DNA from 3 places in the Streptomyces flavalbus genome. Region 2 is predicted to be linked to each of the others. Evidence: predicted binding sites of a transcription regulator. Region 2 holds the regulator's gene; each other region holds the start of a gene.
What was found. The regulator HrcA, encoded in region 2, represses chaperone genes, less so after heat shock. The targets are predictions, from matches to a motif close to TTNGCACTCNGNNNNNCNGAGTGCNAA.
Positions count from the first base shown of each region.

Region 1: a site for HrcA is predicted at 8,164-8,190, ahead of groES (co-chaperone GroES). Genes of this name have one in related genera too.
Region 3: a site for HrcA is predicted at 4,824-4,850, ahead of groL (chaperonin GroEL). Genes of this name have one in related genera too.

Region 1 is NZ_JBHTEB010000001.1:4,787,491-4,797,513, forward strand. Features, by position in the region: gene ACFQZ6_RS21735 (LacI family DNA-binding transcriptional regulator) at 1-711, shown strand, start outside; gene ACFQZ6_RS21740 (endo-1,4-beta-xylanase) at 832-2,184, shown strand; gene ACFQZ6_RS21745 (LCP family protein) at 2,269-3,342, shown strand; gene ACFQZ6_RS21750 (YciI family protein) at 3,451-3,804, shown strand; gene ACFQZ6_RS21755 (RNA polymerase sigma factor) at 3,880-5,076, shown strand; gene ACFQZ6_RS21760 (class I SAM-dependent methyltransferase) at 5,073-6,245, opposite strand; gene ACFQZ6_RS21765 (polysaccharide deacetylase family protein) at 6,371-7,324, shown strand; gene ACFQZ6_RS21770 (polysaccharide deacetylase family protein) at 7,321-8,040, shown strand; gene groES (co-chaperone GroES) at 8,337-8,645, shown strand; gene groL (chaperonin GroEL) at 8,773-10,023, shown strand, end outside.
Region 2 is NZ_JBHTEB010000001.1:2,684,401-2,694,423, forward strand. Features, by position in the region: gene ACFQZ6_RS11970 (nitronate monooxygenase) at 1-343, opposite strand, end outside; gene dnaJ (molecular chaperone DnaJ) at 514-1,650, opposite strand; gene hrcA (heat-inducible transcriptional repressor HrcA) at 1,651-2,667, opposite strand; gene ACFQZ6_RS11985 (MBL fold metallo-hydrolase) at 2,830-3,561, shown strand; gene ACFQZ6_RS11990 (DUF3097 domain-containing protein) at 3,594-4,397, shown strand; gene hemW (radical SAM family heme chaperone HemW) at 4,524-5,756, opposite strand; gene ACFQZ6_RS12000 (SpoIIE family protein phosphatase) at 5,788-7,671, opposite strand; gene ACFQZ6_RS12005 (AMP-dependent synthetase/ligase) at 7,866-9,740, opposite strand; gene lepA (translation elongation factor 4) at 9,980-10,023, opposite strand, start outside.
Region 3 is NZ_JBHTEB010000001.1:3,684,988-3,695,010, forward strand. Features, by position in the region: gene ACFQZ6_RS16445 (glycosyltransferase family 2 protein) at 1-1,218, shown strand, start outside; gene ACFQZ6_RS16450 (polysaccharide deacetylase family protein) at 1,386-2,909, shown strand; gene groL (chaperonin GroEL) at 3,036-4,661, opposite strand; gene ACFQZ6_RS16460 (cold-shock protein) at 4,958-5,161, opposite strand; gene ACFQZ6_RS16465 (MoaD/ThiS family protein) at 5,580-5,855, opposite strand; gene thrC (threonine synthase) at 5,852-7,132, opposite strand; SAM riboswitch class I at 7,151-7,309, opposite strand; gene ACFQZ6_RS16475 (glucosyl-3-phosphoglycerate synthase) at 7,473-8,417, shown strand; gene ACFQZ6_RS16480 (alpha,alpha-trehalose-phosphate synthase (UDP-forming)) at 8,478-9,878, shown strand; gene otsB (trehalose-phosphatase) at 9,921-10,023, opposite strand, start outside.

The sequences.
Region 1 (10,023 bases), 2.1 Mb from region 2:
ACCCCCGGCCGGACCTGGGCCGACCAGGTCGCGGCCCGCCGCCCGCACGGGGTGATCCTGGTCCTGTCCGAGCTGGACGAGTCCCAGCGGGCGCTGCTGACCAGCCGTTCCATCCCGTTCGTGGTGATGGACCCGGCGGGCGACCCCGGCACCGACGTGCCGTCCATCGGCGCCACCAACTGGCAGGGCGGCCTCGCCGCCACCCGGCACCTGGTCGAGCTGGGCCACACCCGGATCGGGGCGATCACCGGGCCGTCCAGGATGATGTGCAGCCGGGCCCGCATCGACGGCTACCGGGCCGCCCTGGAGACCGCGGGGCTGCCGGTCGACCCCGACCTGATCAGGCCGGGCGACTTCCACCACGACTCCGGCTACCGGCTGGGGCTGCAGTTGCTGCGCCGCGACGACCGGCCGACCGCGATCTTCGCCGGGAACGACCTCCAGGCGCTCGGGCTGTACGAGGCGGCGCGCGAACTGGGGCTGCGCATCCCGGAGGACGTGAGCGTGGTCGGCTTCGACGACCTGCCGGTGGCCCGCTGGGTGGGCCCGCCGCTGACGACCGTACGGCAGCCGCTGACGGAGATGGCCGAGGCGGCGGCCCGGCTGGTCCTCGAACTCGGCCGCGGCGACGACGCGACACCCGCCGCGACCCGGGTGGAGCTGGCGACCAGCCTGGTGGTGCGCAGCAGTTCGGGGGCGCCGCCGTTCTGACGCGTCGAGGAGTCCGGGAGGGCGCTGGCCGGAAGTCGCCGTATTGACGGAGGGGGCGGGGACGCCAACACTCCACCGAAGTCAATCGGTTTTACAGCCGAAAATTTCGGAGGCACCCGCATGAGATCCCTGAGACCAGGCTTCTCCCTCACCGCGCTGCTCACCGGCGTCGCCACGGTCGGCGCGTTACTCCTCGCCGCCCCCGCGGCGCACGCCGCCGACACCCCCCTGCGCGACCTCGCCGCCGCCAAGGGCAGGGCCATCGGCACCGCGGTCACCGGGGGCAAGCTGAACGGCACGTACGCCGAGGTCGCCGCCCGCGAGTTCAACTGGCTCACCCCCGGCAACGCCATGAAGTGGGAGTCGGTCGAGCCCAGCCGCGGCTCCTTCAACTGGGCCGAGGCGGACCAGATCGTCGACTTCGCGGAGGCCCACGGCCAGCGGGTGCGCGGCCACACCCTGGTCTGGCACAGCCAGAACCCGGGCTGGCTCACCAACGGCGGCTTCACGCCCGCACAGTTGCGCACCCTGCTCATGGACCACATCGACACCGAGGTCACCCGCTACCGGGGCCGGGTCACCGCCTGGGACGTGGTCAACGAGCCCTTCAACGAGGACGGCACCTACCGGCAGACCATCTGGTCCGACGCCCTCGGCCAGGACTACATCGCCGAGGCGCTCACCCGGGCCCGCGCCGCCGACCCCGGCGCCAAGCTCTACATCAACGACTACAACGTCGAGGGCGTCAACGCGAAGTCCACCGCCCTGTACAACCTGGTCAGGTCCCTGAAGGAGCGCGGCGTCCCGATCGACGGCGTCGGCCTCCAGGCGCACCTCATCCTCGGCCAGGTCCCCGGCACCTTCCAGCAGAACATCCAGCGCTTCGCGGACCTCGGCGTGGACGTCGCCATCACCGAGCTGGACATCCGGATGCAGCTCCCGGCGACCGACGCCAAGCTGGCCCAGCAGGCCGCCGACTACCGGGCCGTCATGGACGCCTGCGTCGCCGTCGACCGCTGCACCGGCGTCACCGTGTGGGGCTTCACCGACTCCGACTCCTGGATCCCGGACTTCTTCGAGGGCTACGGCGCGGCCACCCCGTACGACGAGAACTACGCGCCGAAACCGGCGTACCACGCGATCGCCGCGTCCCTCGGCGGCACCACCGAACCGCCCGGCGAGGGCTGCGCCGCGACCTACCGCGTCGTCAACCAGTGGAACACCGGCTTCACCGGCGAGGTGCGCATCGACTGCGTGGACACCGCCCTGTCGGCGTGGCGGGCGACCTGGACCTACGGCGCGGGCCAGCGGATCACCCAGTCCTGGAACGCCACCTGCACCCAGTCGGGCGCGGCGGTCACCTGTACCAACGCCTCCTACAACGGCACGGTGCCGCGCGGCGGTTCGGTGACGTTCGGCTTCAACGGCACCTGGAGCGGCAGCAATCCGGTGCCCGTGGTGACCCTGGGCTGACCAGGGGCGCCGGAAAGTCACCGGAATCTGAGATTTTCCCAAGAAAGGACGGCCTCACGTTCCCGCTCGTAATAATTCGGACTTATGTTCCTCCGTGTGGCGGGACGTGACGAGAACGGGAACAGCGACGACGTGAGACCAGTGGGCCGACGGCCGACCTTGCTGAAGGTCGTCGGCCTCACCCTCGCCGGAGCGCTGGTGCTGGGGGCCGGGGCGGCGGGCTGGGTCTACTGGCACCTCAACGACAACATCACCAGCGTCGACATCAACAACGCCCTCGGCGACGACCGTCCGCCGCGCGCCGTGACCACCCCGACCGACGCCGGGACCGCCTCCGCCTCCCCGGTGCCCACCGGCTCCCTGAACATCCTGGTCCTCGGCTCGGACTCGCGCACCGGCGCGGAGAACCAGGAACTCGGCGGCGGCCCCGAGGGCGGCGCCCGCTCCGACACCGCGATGGTCGTCCACCTGGACGCCGGACGCACCGCGGCGACCGTCGTCAGCATCCCGCGCGACACCCTCGTCACCCGCCCGTCCTGCCCGCTTCAGGACGGCGGCGAGACCTACGAGCAGCAGAACGCGATGTTCAACTCCGCCTACGCGGTGGGCGGGCCGGTGTGCGCGGTCAAGACCGTCGAGACGCTCACCGGCGTCCGCATGGACCACTACGTCGAGCTGGACTTCGCCGGGTTCGCGAAGCTGGTCGACGCCCTCGGCGGGGTCACCGTCACCACCGAGGAGGACATCGACGACGAGGACAGCCACCTCACCCTGGAGGCGGGCACCCACCACCTCGACGGCGAACAGGCCCTCGCGCTCGCCCGCACCCGGCACGGCGTCGGGGACGGCAGCGACCTCGGCCGCATCGCGCTCCAGCAGCAACTGGTCACGGCCCTGCTGACCCAGATCTCCGCCACCAGCCTGCTCACCGACCCGGCCGGTCTCTACCGGGTCGCCGACACGGTCACCGGCAACCTGACCACCGACACCGGCCTCGACTCCCTCGGCGAGCTGATCGGGCTGGGGGAGAGCCTGCGCGGCCTGCGGGCGGAGAACGTCACCACGGTGACCATGCCGGTCGTCCCGGCGGCCTGGGACCGCAACCGCGTCGTGGCCGACGAACCGGAGGCCGGACAGCTCTGGGAGTCGCTGCGCTGAAGAAAACCTGGGAGATTTCCCGGTGCCGTGTCGATCCGGGCGCCCCCCGATCGACGCAAGGGTGAGAGGCGGGGAGAGACCCCGCCGCCACCGACCCGAGGAGTCACCATGCCCCGCTTCCTGTCGCTCGTGACGATCGACGAGAACGCCTCCGCCGACGGCCCCAGCGACGCGCTGATGCAGCGGATGGGGGAGTTGCTGGAGGAGATGACCAAGGCCGGGGTGCTGCTCGACACCGCCGGACTGACGCCGACCGCGCAGGGCACCCGCGTGCACTGGGACGGCGAGCGGGCCTCCGTCACCGACGGGCCGTTCACCGAGACCAAGGAGGTCGTCGGCGGCTACGCGATGATGCAGTGCAAGGACAAGGCCGAGGCCATCGAGTGGACCAAGCGGTTCCTGAGGATCCACGAGGACGAGTTCCGGCTCTTCTGCGAGGTGCGCGAGGTCGTCGAGGGCTGAGCCGGTGTGTGATGGTGGGCTGTGCGACCACAGCCCACCGCCGACGCCCGTACCACCGCCGAGACCGTCTTCCGCATGGAGTTCCCGCGGATCGTCGCCGCCGTCACCCGGACCGTCCGGGACGTCGGCATCGCCGAGGAACTCGCCCAGGACGCCCTCGTCGCCGCCCTGGAGCGGTGGCCCCGCGACGGGGTCCCCGACAACCCCGGCGCCTGGCTCACCGCCACCGCCCGGCACCGCGCCGTCGACCTGGTCCGGCGCCGGGAGAACTACGCCCGCAAGCTCGCCGAGATCGGCCGCGACCTCACCACCACCGCCCCGCCCCCGGAGCCCGCCGACCCCGACGACATCGACGACGACCTGCTCCGGCTCGTCTTCACCGCCTGCCACCCGGTGCTCTCCGCCGAGGCCCGCTGCGCGCTCACGCTGCGGCTGCTCGGCGGTCTCAGCACGGCCGAGATCGCACGGGCCTACCTGGTGCCCGAGCCGACGGTCGCCCAGCGCGTCGTCCGCGCCAAACGCACCCTCGCCCGCAAGAACGTCGCCTTCGAGGTGCCGTACGGCCCCGACCGCGAGGCCCGCCTCGGCTCCGTGCTCGACGTCATCTACCTGATCTTCAACGAGGGGTACGCCGCCACCGAGGGCGACGACCTGCTGCGCCCGGCGCTCTGCGAGGACGCCCTGCGGCTCGCCCGGCAACTCGCCGGGCTGATGCCGAAGGAGCCCGAGGTGCACGGGCTCGCCGCCCTGCTGGAGTTCCAGGCGTCCCGGATGGCCGCCCGCACCGGTCCCGACGGCGCCCCCGTCCTGCTCAAGGACCAGAACCGGGCACGCTGGAACCGCCTGCTCATCGCCCGCGGCGTCACCGCCCTCACCCACGCCACCACCGGCGGTCCCCTCGGCCCGTACGCCCTCCAGGCCGCCATCGCCGCCTGCCACGCCCACGCCCCGTCCTACGACGACACCGACTGGGCCAGGATCGCCACCCTGTACGCCATGCTCGCCGCCCGCGCCCCGTCACCCGTCGTCGAGCTGAACCGGGCGGTGGCCGTCTCCATGGCCGAGGGCCCGGAACCGGCGCTGGAGTGCGTGGACGCCCTCGCCGCCGCCCCCGCCCTGCGCGACTACCACCTCCTGCCCAGCGTCCGCGGCGACCTGCTGCTGCGCCTCGGGCGTACGGCGGAGGCGCGGGCGGAGTTCACCCGCGCGGCGGCGCTCACGCGGAACGCGCGGGAACGGGAGCTGCTGACGCGCCGGGCGGAGGAGCTCTAAGCGGCCGTCAGCGGCTGGCCGACGAGCATCGCGGGGGCCCCGGCGACCCGGGTCAGGAACACGGTCGCCGCGTTCGGCCCCCGCGGCCTGACCTTCCGCCGCAACTCCTCCGGCTCCACCGCCGACCCGCGCTTCTTCACGGTCAGCGTGCCGACCTCCCGCTCCCGCAGCAGCGCCTTCAGCTTCTTGACGTTGAAGGGCAGGTGGTCGGTGATCTCGTACCCGGCGGCGTACGGCGTCGGGCGGACGGTGTCGGTGGTGACGTACGCGATCGTCGCGTCGAGCAGCCCGCCGTCCAGCTCCTCGGCCACCTCGGCGACCAGGTGCGCGCGGATGACGGCGCCGTCCGGCTCGTACAGGTACCGGCCCACCGGCCGCACGTCCGGATCGGGCAGCCCGCGGCCGACGAGCGTGCGCGGACCGGGCAGCAGGGTCGCGCGGACGGCGCCCGGCTCCGTCCCGAACCACAGCACCGCCTCCTTCACGTCCCCGCCGTCCGAGACCCACTCCGCCTCGGCCTCCGGCGGCACCGCCTCGTGCGGGATGCCCGGCGCCACCTTCAGCGCGGCGCGCGGGGCCCGCGCGGCGGCGCGCACGGCCCACGACAGCGGCGGGGAGTACGCCTCCGGGTCGAACACGCGCCCCCGCCCGCCCCGGCGCGCCGGATCGACGAACACGGCGTCGTACGACGCCACCTCCACCTCCGTGACGTCCGCCTGCCGCACCTCGATCAGACCGGCGAGCCCGAGCGCCTCCGCGTTGGCCCGCGCCGCCGCCACCGTCACCGGGTCCCGGTCCACGGCCAGTACCCGGATACCGGCGCGGGCCATCGCGATCGCGTCCCCGCCGATCCCGCAGCACAGGTCCGCCACCGACGTCACGCCCAGCTCCGTCAGCCGCCGCGCCCGGTACGCCGCCACGCTCGCCCGCGTCGACTGCTCCACGCCGTTGGGCGTGAAGAACATCCGCGGCGCGTCCTCCGCCCCGAACTTCGCCACCGCCCGCTGCCGCAGCCGCGCCTGCCCCAGCGCCGCCGACACCAGCTCGGCGGGGTGCTCACGGCGCAGCCGGGTGGCGACGGCCAGCTCCTGGGCGGGATCGGTGCCGCGCACCGCGTCGAGGAGGGCCAGGCCCTCGGGGGTGCGGAGGGCGGCGAGGGGGTCGTTCAGCGGTTCGTTCACGGCTTCATTGTCTTCGGTCCGTGGTCCGCGCTGTCGGCCAGTCGGTGGATGGTGCGGGTGGGGCGGCGGTGTCGTCGGGGCCCGGGGCGGGGGTGCTGCGAGGATCCCGCACCATGCGAGTAGTAGGACAAAACGCTGTACGACAAGGTGACGAGAGGGGGAGGGTGTGGGCGGGGCGCGCCCTGCTGCTCGGCCTCGCCGCCACCGCCACGATCGCCTCCGCCTGCGCCCCCGGCACCCTCGGCAGCGGCTCCGAGGCCGGTCCCGCCCCCGGCCAGCAGCCCCACCTGCACGCCCCGGAGGCCCGCGCCCTGCACTCCTACGCCACCAGGCTCCAGTCCGCGTACACCGCGCGGGTGGCGGCGTCCGTGCGCTGGCGGCTGCGCAGGGTGCCGCTGACGGCCCCGCCGCCGCCCGCCCGCAAACCCCGCATCACCACCCGCGACGGCTTCGAGGTCGACGGCCACCGGAACCTGAACCTCCCCCCGGTCTTCACCACCGTCCCCACCCGCCACAAGGTCGTCTTCCTCACCATCGACGACGGCGCCGAGAAGGACCCCGAGTTCCTGCGCATGATGCGCGAGCTGCGCGTCCCGTACACCGCCTTCCTCAGCGACTACCTGATCAAGGAGGACTACGGCTACTTCCGGCGGATGCGCGCGAACGGCGTCACCCTCAACAACCACACCCTCCACCACCCCGCCCTGCGCGGCCTCCCCTACGACCGCCAGAAGCGGGAGATCTGCGGGATGCAGGAGGTCATGCGCGAGCGCTACGGCACCCGCCCCACCGTCTTCCGCCCGCCGTTCGGCAGCTACGACAAGACCACCCTGCTGGTGGCGAAGTCCTGCGGCATCAAGTACGTGCCGCTGTGGAGCGAGGAAGTCTTCGTCGACCACTGGGACTACCGCGAGTGGGACCGCGACCTGCACCCCGGTGACATCGTCCTCAGCCACTTCCGGGGCCGCGAGCACTGGAAGGGCACCATGCCCGACATGATCCGCCGCTTCCTCGACAAGGTGACGGCGAAGGGCTACGCGGTGGCCCGCCTGGAGGACTACCTGTGAGGCGCCGGGCGGCCGTGCTCCCGCTGCTGCTCCTGACCGCCGTCGCCGCCGGGTGCGCTGAGCAGCCCGCGCCCCGGGTGGACGCCCGCGCGGCGGGCACCGAGGCCCGGCTGCCGCCCGTCGTCGACCGGGTGCCGACCCGGGACCCGGTCGTCTTCCTCACCTACGACGACGGCGCCGAACGCGACCCGCGCTTCGTCGACACCATCCGCGACCTGCGGCTGCCGGTGACCCTGTTCCTCACCGACCGGGTCGCGGGCCCCGGTTACGGCCACTTCGCGCGGCTCCGCTCGGTCGGCGCGGGCCTGCAGAACCACACCCTCGACCACACCGCCCTGCGCGGACTGCCGTACGCCGGGCAGCGCGCCGAGATCTGCGGCCAGCAGCACAAGCTCCACGCCCGCTTCGGCGTCCGCCCCCGGCTGCTGCGCCCTCCGTACGGCACCCACGACGTCACGACCCGCCGCGCCGCCGCCGACTGCGGCATCACCACCGTCGCCCTGTGGCGGGCCGCCGCCACCGACACCGGCCTGCGCTACACCCACGGCCCGCACCGCCTCCTCCCCGGCGACATCATCTCCGTGACCCCGGACGACGCCGACCGCGCGGCGGTCGTGACCCGCACGGAGCGGGTACTGCGGGAGGTGGCGAGGGCGGGCCTGAGGGTGGGCCGCCTGGAGGACTACCTGCACCCATCCAGCCCGTCCGGCGCTTGAGGACGAGGCCGTCCAGGCCGAAGCGGGGGCCAGGGGGCGGCACCCCCCGGAGGCCAGCACCCACGCCGGGTGCCGCAAACGAACCGGCGTTCACCAACAAACCCCGCGCCGCGCCGCAGGCAATTGGCACTCCGCTTGACCGAGTGCTAATCGCGGTCATAGTCTCGGGTCTGGCACTCCCCACCGGAGAGTGCCAACCACGCGACGGGCAGGTCCGGCACCCGCGACGACGGATCGACCTGGTCGCCACCTCAGACAGTTAACCCCGTGAGATCTCCGAAGGGGGAGGTCGGATCGTGACGACCGCCAGCTCCAAGGTTGCCATCAAGCCGCTCGAGGACCGCATCGTGGTCCAGCCGCTGGACGCCGAGCAGACCACGGCCTCTGGCCTGGTCATTCCGGACACCGCCAAGGAGAAGCCCCAGGAGGGCGTCGTCCTGGCCGTGGGCCCGGGCCGCTTCGAGGACGGCAACCGTCTTCCGCTCGACGTTTCCGTCGGCGACGTCGTGCTCTACAGCAAGTACGGCGGCACCGAGGTGAAGTACAACAACGAGGAGTACCTCGTCCTCTCGGCCCGCGACGTCCTCGCGATCATCGAGAAGTAGTTCACCCGAAGCACCTTGCTTCACACTGCGCCCCTGGCTGCCCCCGCGACCGATAACGAAGCCGGGCGCCCGGGGCGCAGTGTCTTTACCCCCAGCTTTCTAGCTTTCCGAGAGGGCTCCCGCTGCCATGGCGAAGATCCTGAAGTTCGACGAGGACGCCCGTCGCGCCCTTGAGCGCGGCGTCAACAAGCTGGCCGACACCGTGAAGGTGACGATCGGCCCCAAGGGCCGCAACGTCGTCATCGACAAGAAGTTCGGCGCCCCCACCATCACCAACGACGGCGTCACCATCGCCCGTGAGGTAGAGGTCGAGGACCCGTACGAGAACCTGGGCGCCCAGCTCGTGAAGGAGGTGGCGACCAAGACCAACGACATCGCGGGTGACGGTACGACCACCGCCACCGTGCTGGCCCAGGCGCTGGTCCGCGAGGGCCTGAAGAACGTCGCCGCCGGTGCCTCCCCGGCCGCCCTGAAGAAGGGCATCGACGCGGCCGTCGCCGCCGTCTCCGAGGACCTGCTCGCGACCGCCCGCCCGATCGACGAGAAGTCCGACATCGCCGCCGTCGCCGCGCTGTCCGCCCAGGACCAGCAGGTCGGCGAGCTGATCGCCGAGGCGATGGACAAGGTCGGCAAGGACGGTGTCATCACCGTCGAGGAGTCCAACACCTTCGGTCTTGAGCTGGACTTCACCGAGGGCATGGCCTTCGACAAGGGCTACCTGTCGCCGTACTTCGTGACGGACCAGGAGCGCATGGAGGCCGTCCTGGAGGACCCGTACATCCTCATCAACCAGGGCAAGATCTCCTCCATCCAGGACCTCCTGCCGCTGCTTGAGAAGATCATCCAGACGAACTCCTCCAAGCCGCTGCTGATCATCGCCGAGGACGTCGAGGGCGAGGCCCTGTCGACCCTGGTCGTCAACAAGATCCGCGGCACCTTCAACGCCGTCGCCGTGAAGGCCCCCGGCTTCGGTGACCGCCGCAAGGCGATGCTCCAGGACATGGCGGTCCTCACCGGCGCCACGGTCATCTCCGAGGAGGTCGGCCTCAAGCTGGACCAGGCCGGTCTGGACGTCCTCGGCACCGCCCGCCGCGTCACCGTCACCAAGGACGACACCACGATCGTCGACGGCGCCGGTCAGAAGGCCGACGTCGAGGGCCGCGTCAACCAGATCAAGGCCGAGATCGAGAACACCGACTCCGACTGGGACCGCGAGAAGCTCCAGGAGCGCCTCGCGAAGCTCGCCGGTGGCGTGTGCGTGATCAAGGTCGGCGCCGCCACCGAGGTGGAGCTGAAGGAGCGCAAGCACCGTCTGGAGGACGCCATCTCCGCGACCCGCGCCGCGGTCGAGGAGGGCATCGTCTCCGGTGGTGGCTCC
Region 2 (10,023 bases):
GCTTGGTCTCGTAGCCGTCGTCCCGGCCGCTGTCGGGGTCGCCCAGCTCGGTCTCGTACCAGACGGCCTCACCGGCGAGCTGATGGGCGTAGACGTCGACGGCGGCGGCCTCGGCATACTCGGGCTGCGGCATGAAGAGGTTGACGCCGAAGGGGTGCTGGGTGAGGCTCCGCAGTTGCTTGATCTCCTGGTACATCCCGTCGGCGGTCTTGTACCCGGCGGCGAGGAAGCCGAGCCCGCCCGCCTCGGACACGGCTGCGGCGAGGCGCGGCACGGAGACGCCGCCCGCCATGGGGGCCTGCACGATCGGAAGGGCGAGGAGATCGGTCAGTGCGGAGGACATGACCGCATGTTGTCACGTCCTCCGCGGCAGTCCGAATCGGGTCTTCCGCAGGCATATGCCTAGGGAAGACCCCGCACGTCAGCGAGGCGCCAGCAGCGGGCCCAGCGGCCGTCAGGGGCGCCTTTCAGCGACCGTCGAACGTGTCCCTCAGCGACCGCCGAAGGTGTCCCTCAGCGACCGTTGAAGGCGTCCTTCAGCCGGGAGAACAGGCCCTGCTGGCCGGGCTGGAACTGCCCCTGCGGGCGCTCCTCGCCGCGCAGCTTGGCCAGTTCGCGCAGCAGCCGCTCCTGCTCGACGTCCAGCTTGGACGGCGTCTGCACCTCGACGTGCACGATGAGGTCACCGCGCCCGCCGCCACGCAGGTGCGTCACACCGCGCCCGTGCAGCGGGATCGACTGCCCGGACTGGGTGCCGGGGCGGATGTCGACCTCCTCCATGCCGTCGAGCGTCTCCAGCGGCACCTTCGTGCCGAGGGCCGCCGCCGTCATCGGGAGGGTGACCGTGCAGTGCAGGTCGTCGCCGCGGCGCTGGAAGGTGGGGTGCGGCAGCTCGTGGATCTCCACGTACAGGTCACCGGCGGGGCCGCCGCCGGGGCCGACCTCGCCCTCACCGGCGAGCTGGATGCGGGTGCCGTTGTCGACACCGGCGGGGATCTTCACGGTCAGCGTCCGCCGCGAGCGGACCCGGCCGTCACCGGCGCACTCCGGGCACGGGGTCGGCACGACGGTGCCGAAGCCCTGGCACTGCGGGCACGGCCGCGAGGTCATGACCTGGCCCAGGAAGGACCGGGTGACCTGGGAGACCTCACCGCGGCCCCGGCACATGTCACAGGTCTGCGCGCTGGTGCCCGGCGCGGCGCCCTCGCCGTTGCAGGTGGAGCAGACGATGGCCGTGTCGACCTGGATGTCCTTGGTGGTCCCGAAGGCCGCCTCGTCCAGCTCGACCTCGATGCGGATCATCGCGTCCTGGCCGCGGCGGGTGCGCGAGCGCGGTCCGCGCTGCGACGCCGTGCCGAAGAACGCGTCCATGATGTCCGAGAAGTTCCCGAAGCCGCCCGCGCCGAAGCCGCCCGCGCCACCGCCGCCCGCCTGGGACAGCGGGTCGCCGCCGAGGTCGTAGACCTGCTTCTTCTGCGGGTCCGACAGCACCTCGTAAGCGGCGTTGATCTCCTTGAACCGCTCCTGCGTCTTCGGATCGGGGTTGACGTCCGGGTGCAGCTCGCGCGCGAGCCGCCGGAAGGCCTTCTTGATCTCTTCCTGCGACGCGTCGCGACGCACGCCGAGAACGGCGTAATAGTCCGTGGCCACCTACGACTCCGCCAGGATCTGTCCGACGTACCGTGCCACCGCTCGTACCGCTCCCATCGTTCCCGGGTAATCCATGCGGGTCGGTCCGACCACGCCGAGTTTGGCTACTGCCCTGCCGCCCGAACCGTAGCCGACCGACACCACCGACGTGGAGTTGAGCCCCTCGTGGGCGTTCTCGTGACCGATACGGACGGTCATGCCCGGATCCTTCGCCTCGCCCAGGAGCTTGAGGAGCACGACCTGCTCCTCCAGGGCCTCCAGGACGGGCCGGATCACGAGGGGGAAGTCATGTCCGAAGCGGGTGAGATTGGCGGTGCCGCCGATCATCAGCCGCTCCTCGTTCTCCTCGACGAGGGTCTCCAGCAGGGTGGAGAGCACCGTCGAGACCGTGCCGCGGTCCTCGACGTCGAAGGCTTCGGGCAGGTCCTCGACGAGGGTGGGCACGTCGGTGAAGCGGCGGCCCGCGACCCGGCTGTTCAGCCGCGCCCGCAGGTCCGCCAGCGACGTCTCACCGAACGGCGCCGGGCAGTCGACCATCCGCTGCTCGACCCGCCCGGTGTCCGTGATCAGCACCAGCATCAGCCGCGCCGGGGCCAGCGCCAGCAGTTCCACGTGCCGCACCGTGGACCGGGTCAGCGACGGGTACTGCACGACGGCGACCTGCCGGGTGAGCTGCGCCAGCAGCCGCACCGTGCGCGCCACGACGTCGTCGAGGTCGACCGCGCCGTCGAGGAAGTTCTGGATCGCGCGCCGCTCGGGCGCGGTCAGCGGCTTCACCTCGGCCAGCTTGTCGACGAAGAGCCGGTAGCCCTTGTCGGTGGGGATGCGCCCGGCGCTGGTGTGCGGCTGGGCGATGTACCCCTCGTCCTCCAGGGCGGCCATGTCGTTGCGCACGGTGGCCGGGGAGACCCCGAGGCCGTGCCGCTCGGTGAGCGCCTTGGAACCGACGGGCTCCTCGGTGCCGACGTAGTCCTGGACGATGGCGCGCAGCACCTGGAGCCTTCGTTCACTGAGCATCGCGCACACCTCCAGCGGTCGTCCCCTTGACGCTCCCCCTGGCACTCGCGGCCTACGAGTGCCAGCCTTACCCGGCCCAGTGTACGGCGGTCGGGTACGCCCCCGGCAAGGCCGGTACCACGACGGCGTGCGTGAACGGGCGTTACAGCTAGCGTCGCGGTTATGACGGTGACTTGGGAAGAGCTGGGGTGGGAGCGGCTGGCGCCGGGGGTCGGGCGGTGCCGGTTGCCGGGGTGGGACTGCACGGTGGGGCTGGTGGTCGGGGCGGGCGCGGCCCTGATGGTCGACGCGGGGTCGAGCCTCGCGGAGGGCGCCAGGTCGCGTACGCGGGCGCAGGCGCTCGCCGGTCACCGTGTGACCCATCTCGCGCTCACCCATCCCCACTTCGACCACGTCCTCGGCGCGGCGGCGTTCGCGGGCGCGCAGGTGTACGGCGCGGTCGGCGTGGACGCGGTCCTCGGCTCCCGGTCGGGCCGCGCCGAGCTGCGCGCGGACGCCGTACGGCACGGCCTCGCCGAGCCCCTGGCCACGGAGGCCGCCGAGATCCTGCCCGTGCCCCGCCACCACGTCTCCGGCGAGTGGACGCTCGACCTGGGCAGCGGACGGCAGGTGCTGCTCGCCAACGTGGGGCCCGGCCACACGGCGTACGACCTCGCGGTGCTGGTGCCGGGCGACCCGGAGGTGGTGTTCTGCGGCGACCTGGTCGAGGAGTCGGGGGAACCGCAGGCGGGACCCGACGCCGTACCGGCGAGGTGGCCGGAGGCGCTGGACCGGCTGCTGTCCCTCGGCGGTGAGGACGCGGTGTACGTGCCCGGTCACGGGGCGGTGGTGGACGCGGCGTTCGTGCGGGCGCAGCGGAACGCGCTGGCGGCGCGTTTCGGCGTGTCGCGCTGAGGGCGCGCGGGGGCGTCCATATCGTCATCCGAATGCGCCAGTACTCCGCCGACCTGACCCCACCCTGGAAGAAGCCCCGCCCGGTGCCCGAGGTCCCGGCCGACCCCGGTCTGGTGGTGGAGGAGCCGCGCACCGGCTTCTGCGGCGCGGTGGTCCGCTGCGAGGCGGGCACGGTGACCCTGGAGGACCGCTTCGGCAAGCACCGGGTGTTCCCGCTGGAGCCGCGCGGGTTCCTGCTGGAGGGCGAGCCGGTGACCCTGGTGCGACCGGCGAACGGTCCGGTACGGCCCACCCGCACCGCCTCCGGCTCGGTCGCCGTCCCCGGCGCCCGCGCGCGCGTCGCCCGCGCCGGGCGGATCTACGTCGAGGGCCGCCATGACGCCGAGCTGGTGGAGAAGGTCTGGGGCGACGACCTGCGCGTGGAGGGCGTGGTCGTGGAGTACCTGGAGGGCGTCGACGACCTGCCGGGGATCGTCGAGGACTTCGCCCCCGGCCCGGACGCCCGCCTGGGCGTCCTGGTCGACCACCTCGTACCGGGCTCGAAGGAGTGGCGCATCGCGGAAGCGGTGACGAGCGAGCACGCCCTCGTCGTCGGCCACCCGTACATCGACGTCTGGGAGGCGGTGAAGCCGTCGTCGCTCGGCATCCCGGCCTGGCCGCGGGTGCCGCACGGCCAGGACTGGAAGACGGGGGTGTGCCGGGCGCTGGGCTGGCCGTCGGACAACACGGGCGCGGTGTGGCAGCAGATCCTGAAGCGGGTGACGTCCTACAAGGACCTGGAGCCGGAGCTGCTGGGCAGCGTGGAACGGCTCATCGATCACGTGACCGTGTCCTGAACGTCGTCCGGCCGTTGACAGACCGGGCCTGGTGGGCTGCTCTCCGCCGCTGCGGAGGTGGTCCGTCGATCAGCTCGTCCACACGGCCGAGCAGTTCCTGCTCCCCGCCGAAGCGGGGGTGACCCCTCAGTCCACCAGGTCCCGCACCACCGCGTCCGCCAGGAGCCGCCCGCGCAGCGTCAGCACGGCCCGCCCCTCGTCGTAGGGGCCCTGCTGGAGCAGGCCCTCCGCCAGCGCGCGCCCCGCCGCCGCGAGCCCCGCCTCCCGCAGCAGCGACAGGGGTACGCCCTCCCGGAGCCGCAGCTCCAGCAGGACGCGCTCGACGCGGCGGTCCTCGTCGGACAGCAGTTCGCGGCCCGCGCCCGGTGACCGCCCGTCCGCCAGCGCCGCCGCGTACGCCCCCGGGTGCTTGACGTTCCACCAGCGCACGCCGCCGACGTGGGAGTGGGCGCCGGGGCCCGCGCCCCACCAGTCGGCGCCGCGCCAGTACAGCTCGTTGTGGAGGCAGCGGGCGGAGGCGGAGGTCGCCCAGTTGGAGACCTCGTACCAGTCGAGGCCCGCCCCCGACAGCACCTCGTCCGCGATCAGGTACCGGTCCGCGTGCACGTCGTCGTCGGTCATGGGGACCTCGCCGCGGCGGATGCGGCGGGCGAGCTGCGTGCCCTCCTCGACGATCAGCGCGTACGCCGAGACGTGGTCGGGCCCGGCGCCGAGCGCCGCGTCCAGGGACGCCCGCCAGTCGTCGTCGGACTCGCCCGGGGTGCCGTAGATCAGGTCCAGGTTGACGTGGTCGAAGCCCGCCGCGCGGGCCTCCGCGACGCACGCCTCGGGGCGGCCGGGGGTGTGGGTGCGGTCGAGGACCTTCAGGACGTGCCGCCGGGCGCTCTGCATACCGAAGGAGATCCGGTTGAAGCCGCCCTCGCGGAGCGCCGCGAGGTACGCCGGGTCCACCGACTCCGGGTTCGCCTCCGTCGTGACCTCCGCGTCCGCCGCGAGCCCGAACTCGTCACGGATCGCCCCCAGCATCCGTACGAGGTCGTCGGCGGCCAGCAGCGTCGGCGTACCGCCCCCGACGAACACCGTGCGCACCTCGCGCGGGTCGTCGCCGAGGACCTTGCGGGCGAGGCGGACCTCGTCGGTGAGGGTGGCGGCGTAGTTGTCGCGGGAGGCGAGGACACCGCCGGTGCCCCGCAGCTCGGTCGCGGTGTAGGTGTTGAAGTCGCAGTAGCCGCAGCGGGTCGCGCAGTACGGGACGTGCAGGTAGAACCCGAGGGGGCGGGTCGCCGCCCCGGCGAGCGCGGACGCGGGCAGCGCGCCGTCGGCGGGGACGGGCTCGCCGTCGGGGAGTGCGGAAGGCATGTACCCCATTGTCCGGCATCGGCGCCGGACGCTACTCCGCCTGTAGGACCAGCAGCGCGAGGTCGTCCTCGGGCGGCCGTCCGCCGAAGTCGTGGACCAGGCGCCGGATGCGTTCCGCGATCAGGTCGGCGCCGAGCCCGGCGCATCCGGCGAGCGCGGTCGCGAGGCCGTCCTCGTCGTCGAACTGGCGGGAGCCGCTGCGCCGCTCGGTGACCCCGTCGGTGACGCAGAGCAGGCTGTCGCCGGGCGCCAGCTCGACCGTCTCGCTGGTGTACGTCTCGTCCTCGACGACGCCGAGCAGGGTCTGCGGGCGGGCGGCGGTGCGCACGGTGCCGTCGGGGCGGAGCACCAGCGGCAGCGGGTGGCCCGCGGAGGCGAGGGTGAGGCGGACGCCGCCGACGTCGAGGGGCACCAGTTCGCCGTAGAGCAGGGAGAGGAAGCGGGTCTGCGGGCCCTCGCCGGGCGGGACGGGGCCGACCAGGGCGCGGGCGGCGGCGTCGGCGGCCTCGGTGGCGTCGTCCAGGAGGAGCTGGTTGAGGCGGTCCAGGACGTCCGCGACGCGGTAGCCCTCGCGGGCCAGCAGCCGCAGCCAGGGCCGGGCGAGGCCGATGACGACGGCGGCCTCGGGCCCCTTGCCCTGGACGTCCCCGATGGCGAAGCACCAGCGGCCGTCCCCGGCCGGGAACAGGTCGTAGAAGTCGCCGCTGGGTCCGCCCTGGTCGCAGGGTTCGTAGACGAGGGCGCTGCGCACGCCGGGGATCTCCGCGACCGCGCCGGGCAGCAGTCCGCGCTGGAGCACGGCGCTGATGGTGGCCTGCCGGGCGTACTGGCGGGCGGCGCCGATGGCGAGCGCGACCCGGCGGCTGAGGTCCTCGACGAGGCCGGTGATCTCGTCGGGGAAGCGGGGCAGCCCGGCCCGGCCGATGACGAGGGTGCCGAGGGGACGTCCGCCCGCGGCGAGGCGGTAGGCGAGGGCGGCGCCGTGCGTCCCGCGCGGGCCGAGCGCGGAGCCGGGCCACGGGTAGGGGACGGGTCCGGAGCGCAGGGCGTCGGGCGGCTGCGGCGGGTCCTTCTCCAGGACGCGGCGGAGTTCCTCCAGGTGCTCCTCGCTGCGGTGCCAGACGCGGGCGAGCCGGGCGCCGGACAGCCGGGCACCGGTCGGTCCGCCGCCGTCGCCGCCGCCGCTGCCCCAGCCGCCTCCCCGGCCCATCGCCTCGTCCTCCAGCCAGACGGCGCACCAGTCGGCCAGCCGGGGCACGATGAGCTGGCCGGTGAGCGCGGCGACCAGGTTCTCGTCGAGTTGTCCGGCGAGCAGGTCGGAGGCCTCGGCGAGGAAGGACAGGGCGCCCCGGCCCAGCCAGTCCCGGTCGGCGCCCGAGGCGCGCGGCTCGGGCGCGAGCAGTTCGGCGACGCGCAGGCCGAGGTCGGCCGTCCCGACGGTCCCGTCGCGTTCCTCGGCCGGGAGCCGGGCCCACACGGTCTTGGCGTCGCGCTGGTAGCTGACGCCCCAGGCGTCCGCGAGGGCGGCGACCAGCCGCAGCCCGCGCCCGTGTTCCGGCGCCTCGCGGGGCGGGCGTGCGGGGTGCCGGTCGGTGACCTCCACGACCAGCGCACCGGTGCCGGGCTCCAGGCGGCAGGCGAGCACCACGTCGGTCCCGGCGTGCACGACGGCGTTGGTGACCAGCTCGCTGACGGCCACCATGGCGTCGTGCGCGAGCCGCCCGCTGATCTTCTCGGTGCCGGGCAGGCCGCGGTCGGTCCACTCCCCGAGCGCGGCGCGGACCAGCCCGCGCGCGGTGCCGGGGGCGAGGGGACCGCCGGACAGGGTGGCGCGCAGGTGTGCCGCGGTGGCCGTGTCCGCGGGCCCCTCGGCGGCCAGGGAGACGGTCTCCCGTTGCGTGGGAATGGCCCCCATGGACGGCTCCCCGGACACTCGGACGGACAGACCTCAGTCAATGCCGACAGGGTGACAGAAAGACGGCGCCCATACGCACGGAGTTACCGAAGTGAGCCAACGGGGGTGAGGGAGCTGTAGTACACGAGTCCTAAGCTGGCCGATTCTGATCGGAAGGGGCACGAGGACCGACGCTCGCGCCCCCGCGCCCGCCCCTACGCCTCGCGCGCCCCGGCGTACATCTCCTCGATCAGGTGCCCGTACTCCCGCTCCACCACCGGCCGCTTCAGCTTCAGGCTCGGCGTCAGCTCACCGTGCTCCACGTCGAGGTCCCGCGGCAGCAGCCGGAACTTCTTGATGGTCTGCCAGCGCTGGAGCCCCTGGTTCAGCTCCCGCACGTACCCGTCGATCAGCTCCACCGTGGCGGGCGCCGCGACGACCTCCGCGTACGACTTCCCCGCCAGGCCGTTCTCCCCGGCCCACTGGAGGATCGACGGCTCGTCGAGCGCGATCAGCGCGGTGCAGAAGTTCCGGTCGGCGCCGTGCACGAGGATGTTGGAGACGTACGGGCACACCGCCTTGAACTGCCCCTCGACCTCCGCCGGGGCGATGTACTTGCCGCCGGAGGTCTTGATGAGGTCCTTCTTGCGGTCGGTGATGCGCAGGTAGCCGTCGGGCGACAGCTCGCCGATGTCGCCGGTGTGGAACCAGCCGTCCGGCTCCAGCACCTCGGCGGTCTTCTCGGGCAGCTTGTGGTAGCCCTGCATGATGCCGGGGCCGCGCATGAGGATCTCGCCGTCGTCGGCGATGCGGACCTCGGTGCCGGGCAGCGGCTTGCCGACGGTGCCGGTGCGGTAGGCCTCGCCGGGGTTGACGAAGGACGCGGCGGAGGACTCGGTGAGGCCGTAGCCCTCCAGGATGTGGATGCCCGCGCCGGAGAAGAAGTAGCCGATGTCGGGCGCGAGGGCGGCGCTGCCCGAGACACAGGCGCGCAGCCGCCCGCCGAACGCCTCGCGGATCTTGGCGTAGACGAGCTTGTCGGCGACGCCGTGCTTGGCGCGCAGCCCGAAGGGGACGGACGCCGTGCCCGTGCGGCGGAAGTTGTCCTGGCTGACCTTGGCGTACTCGCGGGCGACCTCGGCCGCCCACTGGAAGATCCTGTACTTGGCGCCGCCGCCCGCGCGGGCCTTCGCCGCGACGCCGTTGTAGACCTTCTCGAAGATGCGCGGCACGGCCGCCATGTACGTCGGCTGCACCACCGGCAGGTTCTCGATGATCTTGTCGACCCGGCCGTCCACGGCGGTGACGTGGCCGACCTCGATCTGGCCGGAGGTGAGCACCTTGCCGAAGACGTGCGCGAGCGGCAGCCACAGGTACTGCACGTCGTCCGGGCCGACCAGCCCGGTCGCGGCGATCGCCTTCGCCATGTACGACCAGTTGTCGTGCGGCAGCCGTACGCCCTTGGGTCGGCCGGTGGTGCCGGAGGTGTAGATGAGGGTGGCGAGCTGGTCCTTGGTGATCGCGCCGACCCGGTCCCTGACCAGGTCGGGGTCCTTCTCCAGGCGGGCGGCGCCCCGGCTCTCCAGCTCGGCGAGGGTCAGGATCCAGTCGCCGCTCTCCACGCCGTCGCCGTCGACGACCACGACGTGCGTCAGCTCGGGCAGCTCGGCGCGCTTCTCGACCGCCTTGGCGAGCTGCTCGGCGTTCTCCGCGATCAGCACCCGGCTCTCGGAGTCGGAGAGGATGTACGCCGATTCGTCGGCGTTGGTCTGCGGGTAGACGGTGGTCGTCGCGGCGCCCGCGCACATGATGCCGAGGTCGGCGAGGATCCACTCCAGGCGGGTGCCGGAGGCGAGCGCGACCCGCTGCTCCGGCTCGACGCCCAGCTCGATCAGTCCGGCCGCGATGTTGAACACCCGTTCGGCGGCCTGCGCCCAGCTCAGCGACTTCCAGTCGTCGGGACCCTCGCCGGAGGCCGCGGGCACCGGGTAGCGGTAGGCCTCGGCGTCCGGGGTGGCCGCCACCCGCTCCAGGAAGAGGCCGGCCACGGACGGCGGACGGTTCTCGATCAGGGTCTGTGTGTCGCTCACGACATCCTCCGGGGCCCGCGACGGTGCGGCTGGATCAGTGGGCTCGTAGCACTCTCAGGGCACTTGTTTAACTCACGAGTAACCTGCGAGTGGAGATCAGGGTAAGGCCCGACCGGCCGTGACGTAAGGGCCCGCGCCCTGTGACTTCCTCCGGACGGCGCCATGGACGTGACCAGGGGCCCGCCGCACTTTCGTACGACGGGCCCCTGTTGCGCCCGTTTTGCCGTGGGGCGGCCCGGTTACTTCTTGGCCTTGCCCGACCCCGCGCTGTCATCGCTGGAGA
Region 3 (10,023 bases), 1.0 Mb from region 2:
TACCTCGCCTACGCCCGCTACGACGACCCCGCCCTGCGCACCCTGCGCCACCGCGCGCCCCGCCACGAGGAGTTCCCGGCGCTCCCCGACCGGCCCCGCGTCAGCTTCCTGCTCGCCGTCAAGGACGAGGCGGGCCTCGTGGAGGCGTGCGTGCGGTCGATGGCCGCCTCCGACTGCCCCGGCCTGGAGGTCATCGTCGTGAACGACGGCTCCCGCGACGGCACCGGCGCCATCCTCGACCGCCTCGCCGGTGAACTCGGCGTCACCGTCCTCCACCTCGACCGCAACCTCGGCAAGAAGGCGGCCCTGGTGCGCGGCTGCGCCCTCGCCACCGGGGACGTGCTGGTGTTCACCGACTCCGACTGCGTCGTCGCCCCCGACGCGGTACGGCTCTGCGTGCGCGCCCTCGTCCGCCACCCCGACCTCGGCGCGGTCAGCGGCCACTGCCGCGCCCTGAACGCCCCCGCCAGCCTGCTCACCCGCGTCCAGGACATCTGGTACGACGGCCAGTTCCGCATCGCCAAGGCCGCCGAGGCCGCCTTCGGTTCCGTGACCTGCGTCTCCGGACCGCTCGCCGCGTTCCGCAGGGACGCCATCGCCGACTACCTGCCCGCCTGGGCCGAGGACCGCTTCGCGGGCGCGCCCTTCCGCTTCGCCACCGACCGCCAGCTCACCGGCTACGTCCTGGGCCAGGCGTGGCGCGGCGCGGCCCTGAAGCGACGGCACGCCGACTCGCCCCTCGCCACCGCCGGGGACCATCCGGAGCGGCGCTGGCTGGTCGGGTACAGCCGCGCCGCGCAGGTGTGGACGAACGTGCCCGCGCGCTGGCGGCCGTTCCTGCACCAGCAGGTCCGCTGGAAGAAGAGCTTCGTGCGCAACCTGTTCTTCACCGGCGGCTTCATGTGGCGCCGCGGCCCCGTCCCCGCCCTCCTCTACTACGGCCACGCCCTGTGGGTGCTGGCCGCCCCCGCGCTGGTCTTCTGGCACCTGGTGTGGGCGCCGCTGCACTGGGCGGCCGGGCTGACCCTGCTCTACCTGTGCGGGGTGCTGCTCAAGGGCGCCCTGTGGGGGCTGGCGTACCGGCTGGACAACCCCGGCGACCGGCGCTGGCGCTACCGCCCCCTGATGAGCGTGCTGTCCTGCTGCGTCCTGGCCTGGCTGCTGCCCTACGCCGTCCTCACCCTCCGCCGCGGCGTCTGGACGAGGAGCCCCGCATGAGACCCCCTGGACGAGGAGCCCCGCACGAGCCTCCCTCAACGAGGAGCCCCCATGAGACCCCCTGAGCGACGCCCCCTCCACGCCCTCGGCCGCGCCACGGCCACCCTCCTCACCCTGGCCGCCCTCGCGGCCCTGTACCTCGTCGTCCTGACCCGGGGCGGCCCCCGGTGACCGCGAACCCCGTCGGCGGCCGGGTGCGCCGCACACTCCTGCGCGGCACGCTCGCCGCCCTCGCCGCCGTCCTGGTCGCCGCCCCGTTCGTCGCGGCCTGGCAGTACGAGGCGCACCGCCGCGCGGTGTCCGCGCAGGCCGCGGCTCCGGCGGGCCGCCCTGGCCCACGGCTCGCGCCGCCGCCCGTACGGCACCCCGCCGCACCCGTCGTCCTCGCCTACCACGACGTCGCCCCGGACTCCAACAGCCACTACGCCGTCACCCCGGGGCAGTTCGACGCCCACCTGTCCGCGCTGCGCGCCGCGGGCTACCGCTCGCTGTCCTCGGCGGAGTTCCTGCGCTACCTCGCCACCGGCCGCGCCCCCGCGCCCCGCACCGTCTACCTCACCTTCGACGACGGCACCCGGGGCCTGTGGGCGTACGCGGACCCGGTCCTCGCCAAGCACCGGATGCGGGCCGCGACGTACCTGATCACCGGCGTGGTCGGCACCCGCCGCCCCTACTACCTCACCTGGGCCGAGATCGGCCGGATGGCCGCCTCCGGCCGCTGGGACTTCCAGGCCCACACCCACGACGGCCACCGCCGCGCCGCCGTCGCCGCGGACGGACGGCAGGGCTCGGTGCTCGCCAACCGGCTCTGGCTGGACGGGAGCCGGCGGCTGGAGACGCCGGGCGAGTACCGGGCGCGCGTCGCCCGCGACCTCGACCGCTCCACCCGCGCCTTCGCCGGGCACGCCCTGCCCGCGCCGCGCCTGTTCGCCTACCCCTTCTCGGAGACGGGCCGCGCCTCCAACCTGCCGGGCGGCGGTACGGCCGTACTCGACCGGCTGCTACGGCAGCGGTACGCCACCACGCTCACCAACAGCGCCCCGCGCCCACTGCCCGCCGGACCACGGGCGGCAGCCGCAGGTCTCGTGCAGCGCCTGGAGGTGGGGGCGGGCACGACCCCGACGGCCCTGCTGCGGAGCGTGCGCGCGTGGTCGACCGCCGTGCCGGGGGACGAGCCGGAGCCGCTGCGCCACGCCGGGCGCTGGACGTTCCCGGACGGCCAGGACGGCGGCCTGGCGGCACTGACGGAGACGGGTTCGGCGCGGCACCGGCACCTGTCGGCCGCGTACCGCCCGCTGTCCACCGCGGACTGGGGCACCTACCGGGTCACGGCGCGCGCCGACCGCCTCGGCGGCCCGGACACCGGCGTCTCCGTCGAGGTGGGCCACGGCAGCCTCCACCCGGCCACGCTCACGGTGAGCCGCGCCGGGCTGCGGTTCGTCCAGCGGGGCCCCGGCGCGGACCCGCCGAAGGTGACGAGCAGACGGCTGGCGCCCGCCACGGAACGGGAGGTGGCGCTGCGGGTGACGCCCGGGTCCGTACGGATCACGGTCGACGGCACCACGCTCACCCTCCCCCGCCCGGAGGGCGTGCCGCCCGCCGAGACCAGCGGCGGCATCGCGCTGGGCGTGCGCAACGAGGACCCGGACGGCGCCTGGCCGCGCTTCAGGTCCGTACGGATCGGTCCCTGAGGAGACCTGAGGAGCTCTGAGGACACCCGAGGTCACGCCCGAGGGCGGCCCCCCTGTCACCAGGAGGACCGCCCTCGATGTCGTACCGCTGCCGTGCTACGGCGGTGAACTGCCGATCCTGGAGGATCAGAAGTCCATGTCACCGCCCGGCATACCGCCGCCACCGGCGGGCGCGGCGGCCTTCTCCGGCTTGTCGGCGATGACGGCCTCGGTGGTGAGGAAGAGCGCGGCGATGGACGCGGCGTTCTGCAGCGCGGAACGCGTCACCTTCGCCGGGTCGATGATGCCTTCCTTGATCAGGTCGACGTACTCACCGGTCGCGGCGTTCAGGCCGTGGCCCGGGGTGAGGTTGCGGACCTTCTCCACCACGACGCCGCCCTCGAGACCGGCGTTGACGGCGATCTGCTTCAGCGGGGCCTCCAGGGCCAGCTTCACAGCGGCGGCACCGGTGGCCTCGTCGCCCTCCAGCTCCAGCTTCTCGAAGACCTGGGACGCCTGGAGCAGGGCCACGCCACCACCGGCGACGATGCCCTCCTCGACGGCGGCCTTGGCGTTGCGCACGGCGTCCTCGATGCGGTGCTTGCGCTCCTTCAGCTCGACCTCGGTGGCGGCACCGGCCTTGATGACGGCCACGCCGCCCGCGAGCTTGGCCAGGCGCTCCTGGAGCTTCTCGCGGTCGTAGTCGGAGTCGGAGTTCTCGATCTCGGCGCGGATCTGGTTCACGCGACCGGCGACCTGGTCGGCGGAACCGGCACCGTCGACGATGGTGGTCTCGTCCTTGGTGATGACGACCTTGCGGGCGCGGCCCAGGAGGTCCAGGGTCGCGTTCTCCAGCTTGAGGCCGACCTCCTCGGAGATGACCTCGCCACCGGTGAGGATGGCGATGTCGCCGAGCATGGCCTTGCGGCGGTCACCGAAGCCCGGGGCCTTGACGGCGACGGACTTGAAGGTGCCGCGGATCTTGTTGACGACCAGGGTCGACAGGGCCTCGCCCTCGACGTCCTCGGCGATGATCAGCAGCGGCTTGCCGGACTGCATGACCTTCTCCAGGAGCGGGAGCAGGTCCTTGACCGAGGAGATCTTGGAGTTGGCGATGAGGATGTAGGGGTCCTCGAGCGACGCCTCCATGCGCTCCATGTCGGTCGCGAAGTAGGCGGAGATGTAGCCCTTGTCGAAGCGCATACCCTCCGTCAGTTCGAGCTCCAGACCGAAGGTCTGGGACTCCTCGACGGTGATGACGCCTTCCTTGCCGACCTTGTCCATGGCCTCGGCGATCAGCTCGCCGATCTGGGTGTCGGCGGCGGAGATGGAGGCGGTGGAGGCGATCTGCTCCTTGGTCTCGACCTCCTTGGCCTGGTCGAGCAGGGCGCCGGAGACGGCCTCGACGGCCTTCTCGATGCCGCGCTTCAGGGCCATCGGGTTGGCACCGGCGGCGACGTTGCGCAGACCTTCCTTGACGAGGGCCTGGGCGAGGACGGTCGCGGTGGTCGTACCGTCACCGGCGACGTCGTCCGTCTTCTTGGCGACTTCCTTGACCAGCTCGGCGCCGATCTTCTCGTACGGGTCCTCCAGCTCGATCTCCTTGGCGATGGAGACGCCGTCGTTGGTGATCGTGGGGGCGCCCCACTTCTTCTCGAGGACGACGTTGCGACCCTTGGGGCCGAGCGTCACCTTGACGGCGTCCGCGAGCTGGTTCATGCCGCGCTCGAGGCCGCGCCGCGCCTCCTCGTCGAACGCGATGATCTTGGCCATGTGAAGTGGTCCCTCCAGGACTGGGGGTGATTCCTTCGGACCGCGCCCGCGCCCGCGACGGACGGCTCGCCTGCCGTGTGGTTCCTTGCCCCACCTGGCCTGCGGCCTCACCGACCCGGTCCTTCTTTGTCACTCTCACCTTCAGAGTGCTAACGCCAATGATTAGCACTCGACCCCGTCGAGTGCAAGGCGCGCCCGCGAAGCGGGCACGGCGCCGGGCACCGCGCCGGGCACAGCGAAGGGCCCGCACCGGCGGCGGATGACGCCTCCGATGCGGGCCCTACGCGGAAGAATGTTCAGGCGGTGACGCGAACCATGTCGGCCTGCGGGCCCTTCTGACCCTGCGAGATCTCGAACTCGACCCGCTGGCCCTCTTCCAGGGTGCGGTAACCGTCCATCTGAATCGCGCTGTAGTGGACGAAGACGTCCGCACCACCGTCGACCGCGATGAAGCCGTACCCCTTCTCCGCGTTGAACCACTTGACGGTGCCCTGAGCCATGCCTAACTCCCCTATTACTGGCCCTTGCACAGATCCACACTTCGCGGACCCGGGTCAGACCTCACCCCCCGTGGATCGGGGGCGTGCGCCGGAACGCGTCGACCGCGGCTGAATGTATCTGTCCAACTGCCGTCTGCAACAGGTCAGTCGGACGAGAAATCCGGGCAGCACCGGTCGGGAATTTGCCGAGAATTCACCAGAATTCAGGGCAAGTCGGGCCCGACAAAAGGATTGAATGGCGCAAAGGTGGCACACACTTTGGCTACTTCTTATCGCACGCGGAGCCGGAACTCATAGCCACTCGGCATCCGGAAGGCGACCCGTTCCCCAACTGTACCGCGCTCAATCACACGGAATGACCCCCTCCGCTTTTTGCGAAGGGGGTCACAGAGGGGGCGCGGGCGACGCTCGGCGGGGCTCAGCCTCCGGCGACCGCCGGGATGATCGACACACCGGCGCCGTCCGGGGTGGCCGTCTCCAGCCCCTGCTCGAAGCGCACGTCGTCGTCGTTGACGTACACGTTCACGAACCGGCGCAGCTTGCCCTGGTCGTCGAGGACGCGGGCGGCGATGCCGGTGTGGTTCTTCTCCAGGTCGGAGATGACCTCGGCGAGGGTCGCGCCCTCGGCGGCGACCTCGGCCTGGCCGCCGGTGTAGGTGCGCAGGATGGTGGGGATGCGAACGGTCACGCTCATGCGAGGCCAGCCTCTCGGAACGACTCCAGGTTGGGACGGATGGTCGCGGTCAGACCGGTACCGGCCACCGCGTCGAGGGTCTTCAGACCGTCACCGGTGTTGAGGACGACGGTGGTCAGCGTCGGGTCCAGGACCCCCGCCTCGATCAGCTTGCGCGTGACGCCCACCGTCACACCACCCGCCGTCTCGGCGAAGATGCCCTCGGTCCGCGCGAGCAGCTTGATGGCGTCGACGATCTCCGCGTCCGTGACGTCCTCGACGGCGCCGCCCGTGCGCCGGGCGATGTCCAGCACGTAGGGCCCGTCGGCCGGGTTGCCGATGGCCAGCGACTTGGCGATGGTGTCCGGCTTCTGCGGCCGTACGACGTCGTGCCCGGCCTTGAAGGCGGTGGACACCGGCGAGCAGCCGAGCGCCTGCGCCCCGAAGATCTTGTACGGCCGGTCCTCCACGAGGCCCAGCTCGACCAGCTCCCGCAGCCCCTTGTCGATCTTCGTGAGCTGGGAGCCGGAGGCGATCGGCACCACGATCTGGTCGGGCAGCCGCCAGCCGAGCTGCTCGCACACCTCGTACGCGAGCGTCTTGGAGCCCTCGGCGTAGTAGGGCCGCAGGTTCACGTTGACGAACCCCCAGCCCTCGCCCGCGGGGTCGCCGATCAACTCGGAGCAGAACCGGTTGACGTCGTCGTAGTTGCCCTGGATGCCGACCAGCTCGCCGCCGTAGACGGCGGCCATGACGACCTTGCCCTGCTCCAGGTCGTGCGGGATGAACACGCACGAGCGGAACCCGGCCCGCGCGGCGGCGGCACCGACGGCACCGGCGAGGTTCCCGGTCGACGAGCACGACAGGGTGGTGAACCCGAAGGCCCGCGCCGCCTCCAGCGCCTGCGCGACGACCCGGTCCTTGAAGGAGTGCGTCGGGTTACCGGAGTCGTCCTTCACATACAAACCGCCGGTGACGCCCAGCTCCCGCGCCAGGTTCCGGGCGTCGACGAGCTTGGTCCAGCCGGGGTTCAGGTTGGGCTTGTCGGCCACGTCGGCCGGAACGGGCAGCAGCGGCGCGTAACGCCAGATGTTCGCGGGCCCGGCCTCGATCCGCTGACGCAGCTCTTCGGCGTCGTAGGCGGAGAAGTCGTAGGCGATCTCCAGCGGCCCGAAACACTCCTCGCAGGCGAAGACGGGCCCGAGGGGTACCCGGTGTCCGCACTCCCGACAGGAGAGCGCCGCGGCGGGACCCAGGTCAACAGTGGGGGTGGCGCTTGCAACAGTCTGCACAGCCATGTGAGGCGAGGCCCTTTCTCCTCATCTTCCTCACGACGCATCTCGCCGTGAGACGGATTTGGCACCTTCCCTAGCCGGGAGCCTCGCGGAAGCGGTCGCCATCGACCGGTACGAGAACCGACTGGAGGGTTGCCGGGGCTTCAACGGGCCGTGTCCCTCTGCCCCTCTGGATGAGCGGTATGTGGTTGTGAACGCCGATGCCCCCCGACATGCGATGGTCATCCGCGTTGTTCAAGACTGTAACCGAAGGCCAGGACAGTTGAGATAGTCGTCCGAACCGCGAGATGGATCACACACGCACGCCGTGACCACCTGATCGAACAGTGAGGAGCCGCCAACTGTGCTGGAAGAAGTCGAGCGCTGGCTGAGCACCCGCTCCTGGTCCAAGACCGACCGACCGCTCCACCAGATACTGGCCGCGAAACGCGCGACGGGCCAGTCGGTCAGCGTCGTGCTGCCCGCGCTCAACGAGCAGGAGACGGTGGGCGACATCGTCGCCGCCATCCGCCACGATCTCGTCCACCAGGTGCCCCTGGTCGACGAGATCGTGGTCGTCGACTCCGGCTCCACCGACCAGACCGCCAAGGTGGCCGCCGCGGCGGGCGCCACGGTCGTGCACCGCGACGCGATCCTCCCGCGCGTCCCCACCGTCCCCGGCAAGGGCGAGGTCCTCTGGCGGTCCCTGCTGGCCACCTCGGGGGACATCGTCTGCTTCGTCGACGCCGACCTGAAGGAGTTCTCCTCCGACTTCGTCTCCGGCATCGTCGGCCCGCTGCTCACCGACCCCGGCGTGGACCTCGTCAAGGCCATGTACGACCGGCCCCTCGCCGGTACCGGCGGCCAGGGCGGCCGGGTCACCGAACTCATGGCCCGCCCCCTGCTCAACATGCACTGGCCGCAGCTCGCGGGCTTCGTGCAGCCGCTGGGCGGCGAGTACGCGGCCCGCCGCACGCTCCTCGAACAGCTCCCCTTCCCCGTCGGCTACGGCGTGGAGCTGGGGATGCTGGTCGACAGCCTGCACCTGGTGGGCCTAGACGCCCTCGCCCAGGTCGACGTGGGCGTCCGCAAGCACCGCCACCAGGACGGCCAGGCCCTCGGCCGGATGGCGGCGGCGATCTACCGCACCGCCCAGCTCCGGCTGGCCCGCGGCCATCTGATCCGGCCGTCCCTCACCCAGTTCGAACGCGGGGAGGACGGCTTCGAGCCACGCACCTACTCCGTCGACACCGAGGAACGGCCGCCGATGGTGGAGATCGCCGAGTACGCCTCCCGCAAGGTGGCGTGACCCGGCCAGCGTGCCGTACCGCACGTTTGAGCGTTTCCGGGCCGGGCTAGGTTGAGGCGTATGGCTTCCACGCAGGCTGCACAGGTGCTGGTCGCATCCAACCGCGGCCCGGTCTCCTACCAGGTGGACGAGGACGGCTCGCTGCACGCCAGACGCGGCGGCGGCGGGCTCGTCTCCGGACTCTCCGCGATCGGCCCCGACGCGGGCGCGCTCTGGGTCTGCTCGACCCTGGGCGACGGCGACCGCGAGGCGCTGCGCCGCGGCGTCTCGGAACCGGGCGTCCACATGCTGGACATCCCGGCGTCCGTCCACACGGCCGCCTACAACGGCATCGCGAACTCGGTCCTGTGGTTCGTCCACCACATGCTGTACGAGACCCCCGTCGCCCCCACCTTCGACGCGGAGTTCCGCGCCCAGTGGGACTCCTACGCCACCTACAACCGCGCCTTCGCCGAGGCACTGGCCGAGCAGGCGGCGCCCGAGGCGAGCGTGCTCGTCCAGGACTACCACCTCACCCTGGTCCCCGGGATGCTCCGCGCCCTCCGCCCCGACCTGCGCATCGGGCACTTCTCGCACACGCCCTGGGCGCCCCCCGAGTACTTCCGCGTCCTCCCCGACGACATCGCCGCCGAGATCCTCGACGGCATGTTGGGCGCCGACCGCCTCGGCTTCCTCACCCGGCGCTGGGCGGACGCCTTCACCGCCTGCTGCGAGGCGCTCACCGACGGCCTCGGCGCGACCCGGGTGGGCGTGCACGGCCTGGGCGCCGACGCGGACTTCCTCCGCGACCGGGCCCACCAGCCGGACGTGGCGGACCGGATGGACGCCCTGCGCGCGGAGATCGGCACGGCACCCGACGGGAGCCCCCGCAGGACGATCGTGCGCGTGGACCGCACGGAACTGTCCAAGAACATCGTCCGGGGCCTGCACGCCTACCGGCACCTCCTCGACACCCGCCCCGAGTGGCACGACCGCGTCACCCACGTGGCGTTCGCCTACCCGTCGCGGCAGGACCTCGCCGTGTACCGCGACTACACGGCGGAGGTGCGGCGGGTCGCCGAGCAGATCAACGCCGACCACGGCACACCGACCTGGACGCCGGTCATCCTGCACGTCAAGGACGACTTCGCCCGCTCCCTGGCGGCGTACCGCCTCGCCGACGTGGCCCTCGTCAACCCCATCCGGGACGGCATGAACCTCGTCGCCAAGGAGGTGCCGGTCGTCTCCGACGACGGCTGCGCGCTCGTGCTCTCCCGGGAGGCGGGGGCGTACGAGGAGCTGTCCGAGGACGCGATCGCGGTCAACCCCTACGACGTCGTCCAGACGGCGGACGCGCTGCACGCCGCCCTGACCCTGCCGCCGGGCGAGCGCGCGGAGCGCACCAAGCGGCTGGCCGCGGCGGCGACGGCGCTCCCGCCGACCCGCTGGTTCCTGGACCAGCTCAACGAACTGAAGCGGTGACCTGACGGGGCGGCCGGGGACGGGCCCCGGCCGCCGCGGGCCTCACACCGCGGCGCCGGCCAGGGACGTGAGGAGGTCGATGACGCCCTCCGGGCCGAGGACCGTGAGGTCGGCCTGGTCGCGGAGGGCGGGCACCTCCTCGGAG